Labilibaculum antarcticum: one gene and its partner. The protein of the gene in region 2 binds, or shares a complex with, the protein of the main gene of each other region. Links are inferred from orthologs where the notes say so. Each region holds a gene or a part of one and is shown on either strand. Other genes may lie near its edges.

What was found.
Region 1: the proteins of secY (region 2) and secA are in contact, whole or in part, in a crystal structure (PDB 3DIN), measured with the Thermotoga maritima proteins. The link is inferred for Labilibaculum antarcticum from one-to-one orthologs. Residues at the interface, in WP_004081795.1 of Thermotoga maritima: Glu108, Gly109, Glu110, Glu111, Ala236, Glu237, Arg238, Arg239, Ile240, Thr241, Ile242, Gln243, Tyr244, Ala245, Arg246, Arg247, Val248, Thr249, Gly250, Arg251, Arg252, Val253, Tyr254, Gly256, Ala257, Ser258, Thr259, Tyr260, Leu261, Pro262; in WP_004082002.1 of Thermotoga maritima: Glu261, Ala262, Arg263, Lys300, Ala301, Arg302, Thr303, Ile304, Ile305, Leu323, Tyr324, Asp325, Pro326, Val329, Ser330, Tyr333, Ile336, Lys340, Phe345, Val349, Glu363, Phe364, Tyr374, Ser375, Gly376, Gly377, Glu393, Ile395, Thr482, Ser483.

What each region holds. Positions count from the first base shown.
Region 1 is NZ_AP018042.1:5,063,343-5,068,352, reverse strand. What follows is about bases 1,147-5,010. They hold secA (preprotein translocase subunit SecA), read right to left. Parts: upstream 4,644-5,010; coding sequence 1,347-4,643; downstream 1,147-1,346. Other genes in these bases: ALGA_RS20255 (hypothetical protein), read right to left, coding at 4,747-5,010; lgt (prolipoprotein diacylglyceryl transferase), read right to left, coding at 1,147-1,249. Also shown: ALGA_RS20270 (MutS-related protein), read left to right, coding at 1-21; more of lgt, read right to left, coding at 446-1,146. UniProt on the Escherichia coli protein: Required for protein export, interacts with the SecYEG preprotein conducting channel.
Region 2 is NZ_AP018042.1:1,536,901-1,539,878, forward strand. Bases 1-2,867 are described here. They hold secY (preprotein translocase subunit SecY), read right to left. Parts: upstream 2,173-2,867; coding sequence 829-2,172; downstream 1-828. Other genes in these bases: infA (translation initiation factor IF-1), read right to left, coding at 1-22; map (type I methionyl aminopeptidase), read right to left, coding at 40-807; rplO (50S ribosomal protein L15), read right to left, coding at 2,181-2,627; rpmD (50S ribosomal protein L30), read right to left, coding at 2,657-2,833; rpsE (30S ribosomal protein S5), read right to left, coding at 2,845-2,867. In the rest of the region: more of rpsE, read right to left, coding at 2,868-2,978. UniProt on the Escherichia coli protein: The central subunit of the protein translocation channel SecYEG. Consists of two halves formed by TMs 1-5 and 6-10.

The DNA.
Region 1 (5,010 bases), 3.5 Mb from region 2 along the record:
GAAATATTGAAGGAAGCATAAAGCTAAATACTTTTCCATGATCTGGTAATCCTGTTTGGGTGATTTTAAATGCCTTCCCATATTGGGGAATTTGCCTTGAATGCTTCGAAGTGCACTCCCTCAATTGGGAAACAGGATTGTATCGGTTAGAAGTGATTTCCCACAATTAGGAGCAAGCTTTGGATGATTCAAGCTGCTCTCCCATAATTAGGCAACTTGCTTTGGGTAGTTCAAACTGCTCTCCCATATTCGGGAAAGAGGCTTATGATGGTTTTGAGTGCTCTCCCACTTTTGGGAACAGGCTTTGGACGGTTTGAAGTGCTTTCCCATCATTAGGAAGGCTTTTTTGGATGATATGGATTGGCAAACTTGATTTTAAAAAGAGATTCAAACAACAAAAAAGCCGAATCAGAAATGATTCGGCTTTTTTTATGCTGTTTTTGTACTAAGCCACTGGTTTTATTTTAAAGGATCGTATAAAAAAGAACAACCCAATTAAAACAAAAGGTATACTTAATAATTGTCCCATATTCAATGCCATTCCCTGTTCAAAAGCTTCCTGATTTTCTTTTATGAATTCGATAAAGAAACGTGCAGTAAAAATCATCACGAAAAAGGCTCCAAACAGTCTTCCACTGTATTGTTTTGCATTTGTTTTCCAATACATGAACGACAATACAGCAAAGGAAATTAAATAACATATTGACTCGTATAACTGAGCTGGATGTCGAGGAGCCAATGGCTCATAAATAGATGCTCTGATGAATTGAATCCCCCATTCCGAATGAGTTTGAGTTCCGATAATTTCAGAGTTCATCAAATTTCCAAAACGAATAAAACATCCCGCCAAGGCAACTGGAATTACGACGTAATCCAATATCCAAAGCATTGACTTCTTGCTGACTTTCTTTGAATAAAACCACAATGCGATAAGAATTCCAATTGTAGCGCCATGAGAAGCTAATCCTCCACGCCAAATTTTTATAATTTCCGCTGGATGCTGAGAATAGAATTCCCAACCATAAAAGAATACATGTCCCAAACGAGCTCCTACAACTGTTGCAATCATGGTATACAGAAACAACTTATCAAGCCATTCCAGTTCAATACCATCTTTTTTAAACATCTTTTCTACCAAATAATATCCCAACAAAAAGCCTAAAGCGAAAAGTAATCCGTACCAACGGACAGCTACAGGGCCGATTCTAAATATTTCCGGGTCGATATCCCAAAGGATTGAAAGCAACATATGCGTTTTTTAAATTTTGGTAAGTAAAACTAAATGGATTGTTTCGACTTGCGAAACAATCCATGTCAATTTAGTATGATTTTTTTAATTATGGAAATTAAGCAGGAACTCCTTTTCCATGACATTGTTTGTATTTTTTACCACTACCACAAGGACAAGGTTCATTTCTACCCACTTTTTGAGCGACACGAACTGGCTCCATCTTTTTTGGCTCCGATTTGCCCCGACCTCCGCCAATTTCTTCTTTGGTAGTTTTTAAATTGCTTAAATCGGTTCTTTTACGCTCTTCGGCCTTACGAATATCTTCAGGATCCGATAATGGAATATGACCTTTCATTAAGCTGCTAACAACACTCTTATTTGTAGTTTCAATCATCGTTTTAAACAAATTGAACGATTCAAATTTGTAGATCAACAATGGATCCTTTTGTTCGTAAGAAGCATTCTGAACAGATTGTTTCAAGTCATCCATCTCACGCAAATGCTCTTTCCAAGCATCATCAATGGTTGCAAGAATAGATACCTTCTCGAAAGAACGAACCAAGTTTTCAGCCTTACTCTCGTATGCTTTCTTTAAGTTGGTTACTACCTGAAACATTTTAGAACCATCGGAGAATGGAACCACAATATTCTCATATATTTCCGCTTTGGATTCGTATACATTTTTGATTACCGGATAAGCTTGTTTGCTAATTGATTCCACTTTTCGCTTGTAGTTATCTAAAACCACTTGGTAAATCTTCTCAGTAACTACTTCTGGTTTCTCCTTCATTAATTCCTCTTCACTGATTGGAGAATCGGTTGATAAAGTACGAATTAAATCTAGTTTAAACTCCTCAAAATCACCACCATGATATTCATTTGCAATCAATTCAGACAAATCAAACATCATATTGGCAATATCAACCTGAATACGCTCACCAAATAAGGCATGACGGCGACGTTTATAAATAACCTCACGCTGAGAGTTCATTACATCATCGTACTCCAATAATCGTTTACGAATACCGAAGTTATTCTCTTCCACTTTTTTCTGGGCACGCTCTATCGATTTGCTAATCATGCTGTGCTGAATTACCTCACCCTCTTTCAGTCCCATTTTGTCCATCAACTTCACAATACGATCTGAGCTAAATAAACGCATCAAATCATCTTCCAAAGACACAAAGAATTGAGAAGATCCAACATCTCCCTGACGACCGGCACGACCACGTAACTGACGGTCAACACGACGGGAATCATGACGCTCGGTACCAACAATTGCCAAACCACCAGCAGCTTTTACTGCTTTGGTTAGCTTAATATCAGTACCACGACCAGCCATATTTGTAGCAATGGTTACAGTTCCTGATTGACCTGCTTCCGCTACAATATCTGCTTCGCGCTGATGTAATTTTGCATTCAGTACGTTGTGCTTAATTCCTTTAATCTTAAGCATACGACCTAATAATTCAGAAATTTCAACTGATGTTGTTCCTACCAAAACCGGACGACCAGCTTTTACCAGATCAACAATTTCATCAATTACCGCTGAATATTTTTCTCGTTTTGTTTTATAGACTAAATCCTCACGGTCGTCACGAATAATTGGACGGTTGGTTGGGATTACAACAACTTCTAATTTATAGATATCCCAAAGCTCACCTGCTTCTGTTTCCGCAGTACCAGTCATACCAGAAAGCTTCTGATACATTCTAAAGTAATTTTGAAGAGTAATGGTGGCAAATGTTTGAGTCGCAGCCTCTACTTTTACATTTTCTTTAGCTTCAATTGCCTGGTGTAAACCATCTGAGTAACGACGGCCTTCCATAATACGCCCTGTTTGCTCATCTACAATTTTCACCTTACCATCCATCATAACATACTCTACATCATTTTCGAAAAGAGTATATGCCTTTAATAGTTGGTTAATTGTATGAACCCTTTCTGATCTTACAGAGTAAGCCTGAATCATTTCATCTTTCTTAGCTAATTTTTCTTCATCCGAAAGATCTGATTTTTCAATAACGGCAACTTCTGATCCAATATCAGGTAACACAAAGAAACCTGAATCTTCAGCATCAGCACTAAGCAGGTCGATTCCTTTATCAGTAAGTTCAATAGAATTATGCTGTTCATCAATAATAAAATATAGCTCATCAGTAACGATGTGCATATTTTTACTATTTTCCTGCATATAGAAATTTTCGGTTTTCAAAAGAATGGCCTTATTTCCCTGCTCACTTAAGAATTTAATAAGTGGCTTCATTTTTGGCAAACCTTTAAAGGTTCTAAGCAATAATTTTGCACCCTCCTCAAGCTCCTTTTTATCTTCGCTGTTCAGTAATTTTTTAGTATCGGTAAAAATCTTCATTACCAATTCATTTTGAGCTCTCACCAAATTTTGAACCTTAGGTTTCAAATTATCAAACTGTTGATGCTCACCTCTTGGAATTGGACCGGAAATAATCAATGGAGTACGTGCATCATCAACCAAAACCGAGTCAACTTCATCGACAATCGAATAATTGTGACGGCGTTGAACCAAATCCTTAGGATTTGTTGCCATATTATCACGCAGGTAATCAAAACCGAACTCATTATTTGTTCCAAAAGTAATATCAGATGCATAAGCTTTTCTTCGTTCATCTGAATTTGGAGAGTGTTTATCGATACAGTCAACAGATAGTCCGTGGAATTGGTAGATTGGTCCCATCCATTCCGAGTCACGTTTTGCAAGGTAATCATTCACAGTAATCAAGTGAACACCTCTACCAGTTAATGCATTTAAAAATACAGGTAAGGTAGCCACAAGAGTTTTACCTTCACCTGTTGCCATCTCTGCAATTTTTCCTTGATGAAGAACAGTACCACCAATCAACTGAACATCGTAATGAATCATGTCCCAGGTTATCTCAGTTCCACCTGCAGTCCATGAATTAAAATAGACCGCAGTATCACCATCTATTTGTATGTTATCGTAATAGGGAGCTAAATCTCTATCAAATTTAGATGCTGTTACTTCCAGCTCTTCGTTTTCGGTAAATCTGCGTGCTGTATCTTTTACAATAGCAAAAGCAGTTGGAAGAATTTCGTCCAGTACTTCTTCTATTTTAGCGTCAATTTTATTTTCGATTTCGTCAATCTGATCGTAGATTAATTCTCTCTCATTGATTGAGACATCGCCATTTTCAACCTTTTCTTTAAGACTTAATATTTCGTCTTGTTCCGTTTTAATGAAATCCTGAATATGTTGCTTTAATTTATCTGATTCTCCACGAAGATCATCAGTACTTAAAACTGTGATTCTTTCATATTCTGCTTTAATCTGCCCTAAATAAGGGGTCAAATCTTTAAGGTCTCTATCTGACTTATTACCAAATAATTTACCTAATGTAGTATCTATAAAACCCATTTTGATTTGTTGAATTCGATGTGTAAAATGTTTTCAACTATAAAGTTGAAAACGAATAATAATATAACGAGTGAAATTTCCTATGGAAAACAGGAAAGGAAAGTTAGGCTAAAACCGGGGCTCTTATATGAAAATCCCCCTCAGGTATTGTACTAAGAATAACTTCTGGTAAGATTGAAAAACATTGCAATGTTTGTGATATTGGAATGCTTTCCAAAGGAATAACTTGATCTGCTACAGGGAATTTAGGTAAATTCTCAAGTAATGAAAAGTTTTCAATACTTGGAATGTATTTCCCAACCAATTGATCCTGTTCTACATGAGCAAGTATTGTCGATGAATAGGATTCATCCAAATTTTGAATATG
Region 2 (2,978 bases):
CTATTGAAGGCTGTTTAGCCATAAGCTCATTAAATTATATTAGTGTATATCTTCAATAAATTCAAAACTGGATAAGATCTTAGCTTTTCCTTTCCGAACTACCACTGTATGTTCGAAATGCGCTGAAGGTTTCCCATCAGCAGTAACAATTGCCCATCCATTACTATCTTGGTAAATATCTCTTCTCCCAAGATTAAACATTGGTTCAATTGCCAAAACCAGTCCTTCTCTCAATTTCAATCCGCGTCCTTTTTTTCCATAATTCGGAACTTGCGGATCTTCATGAAGATTTTTCCCAATTCCGTGTCCTACCATTTCTCGAACTACAGAAAATGAATTCTGTTCTGCATGCCTTTGAATGGCAAAACCTATGTCGCCCAAATGATTACCTTCGACAGCTTGCTCTACGCCTTTGTAAAGAGCCTCTTTAGTGACCTTCAACAGTTGCCGAACATTAGGAGCTACTATACCTACAGTAAATGTATAAGCTGAATCGCCATAAAAACTATTTAGCAAAACACCACAATCACAGGAAACAATATCTCCTTCCTTCAACTCATAGTTAGATGGAATTCCATGAACAACTTCACTGTTTATAGAAACACATAAAGTATTCGGGAATCCATCGTAACCAAGAAACCCTGGTTTACCGCCATTGTCTCTTATGTACTCCTCTGCAATTTTATCCAACTTCAAAGTTGATATTCCAGGAGCTATTTCTTTCGATATTACACCCAAAGTTTTCGCCACCAGCAAATTGCTCATACTGAGCAACTCTATTTCTTCTTCTGTTTTGTAAAAAATCATTGCAAAGAAAGCAAAAATATTTTAAAAAGCCGCAGCTCCTCCTGGAGATTTACCTTTTATTCTACCAGACTTCATTAATCCATCGTAGTGACGCATCAAAAGATGACTCTCTATTTGCTGTAAAGTATCCAATACAACACCGACTAAAATCAATAAAGAAGTACCGCCATAAAATTGTGCAAATTGGTTATTCACTCCACCTATCATTGCAAAAGCTGGCATAATAGCAACCAAACCTAAAAAGATAGATCCCGGTAAAGTTATGCGAGACATTACAGTATCTAAAAAATCGATAGTTTTTTTACCCGGCTTAATACCTGGTATAAATCCACCATTCTTTTTCATATCCTCAGCCATTTGCGTTGGATTTACTGTAATAGCAGTATAGAAATAAGTAAATAATACAATCATTACAAAGAATAAAGCGTTGTAGTAAAATCCAGTAAAATCAGATAATGCTGCAGCTACTCCAGTTAAAGCATCCGAACTAGCATAGTTTACAAACGCCATAGGTAAAAACATAATTGCTTGCGCAAAGATGATTGGCATTACACCAGCAGCATTCACTTTTAAAGGAATGTACTGGCGAACCCCACCATATTGTTTGTTTCCTACGATTCGTTTTGCATACTGAACAGGTATCTTCCGTGTTCCTTGAACTAACAATATTGTTGCTGCAAAAACAAGGAATAAAATTACTATTTCTAATACAAGTAAAATTAAACCTCCTCCTTGACCTTCAATTTTTGAAAGTAATTCTGCAAAGAATGAAAATGGTAATCGTGCAATAATACCGATCATGATAATGATAGAGATTCCGTTACCAATTCCTTTATCAGTAATTTTCTCTCCTAACCACATAATAAACATCGATCCTGCTGCAAGAATCATCACAGAAGACACTGTAAATAATGAGCCTTTAAGAATAAAGGCTGTCTCAGGCAATTGTGAATGTAAGTTTAATAGATATCCAGGTGCTTGAAGTACAAGTATAATAACAGTTAGATACCTTGTGATCTGATTGATTTTTCGAGTACCGCTTTCACCCTCACGTTGCAATTTCTGAAAATAAGGAACCGCAATTCCCATTAACTGAATTACAATCGAAGCTGAAATATAAGGCATGATTCCCAATGCGAAGATTGATGCATTCGAAAACGCTCCTCCGGAAAACATATCTAATAATCCCAAAACTCCGTCTTGAGTTTGCGCTTTTAACGCACCTAACTGCGCAGGGTCAACCCCTGGCAACACAACCATGGTACCTAAACGATACACTAACACAAGACCGAGAGTAGTTAAGATTCTAGATCTTAAATCTTCAATCTTCCAGATGTTCTTCAATGTTTCTATTAAACCTTTCATATCTAAACTTACAATTTAACAACTGTTCCTTCGACTGCTTCAATCGCTGCTATAGCCGATTTCGAGAATGCGTGAGCTTTAACTTCAAGCTTCGCAGTAATAATACCATGTCCTAAAATCTTAATATTGTCGTTCTTTGACGCCATACCTGCTGCCATTAAAACGTCTCTATCGATTATAGTAATGCTATTTTTTTCTGCCAAGGCTTGTAAAACATCAACATTAATAGCTTTATATTCTTTTCTATTAATGTTTTTAAATCCAAACTTAGGAACTCTTCGTTGTAAAGGCATTTGACCACCTTCGAAACCAACTTTTTTAGAGTATCCAGATCTTGACTTTGCACCCTTATGTCCTCTGGTTGAGGTTCCTCCTCGTCCAGATCCTTGTCCGCGACCAATTCTTTTACAAGTCTTAGTTGATCCTTCTGCGGGTTTTAAGTTACTTAAGTCCATATCTATTTAATACTAAATATTAACAATAATTATTCTACAACGGAAACAAGGTGTTGTACTTTCGCCACCATACCTTTAATCTGAGGTGTGGCTTCATGTTCAACAGTCGCATTGATCTTATTTAATCCCAATGCTTCCAAGGTTTTCTTTTGGCGATCAGTGCTTCCAATTTTGCTCTTTACCTGAGTAATTTTAATCTTAGCCATTTCCTTATTTCTTAACCGTTAAACACTTTATCTAATGATACCCCTCTGTGTTCAGCAACTGTATGTGCATCTCTCAATTCAGCCAATGCACCTATAGTAGCTTTTACAAGGTTATGTGGGTTTGATGAACCTTTTGATTTAGCAA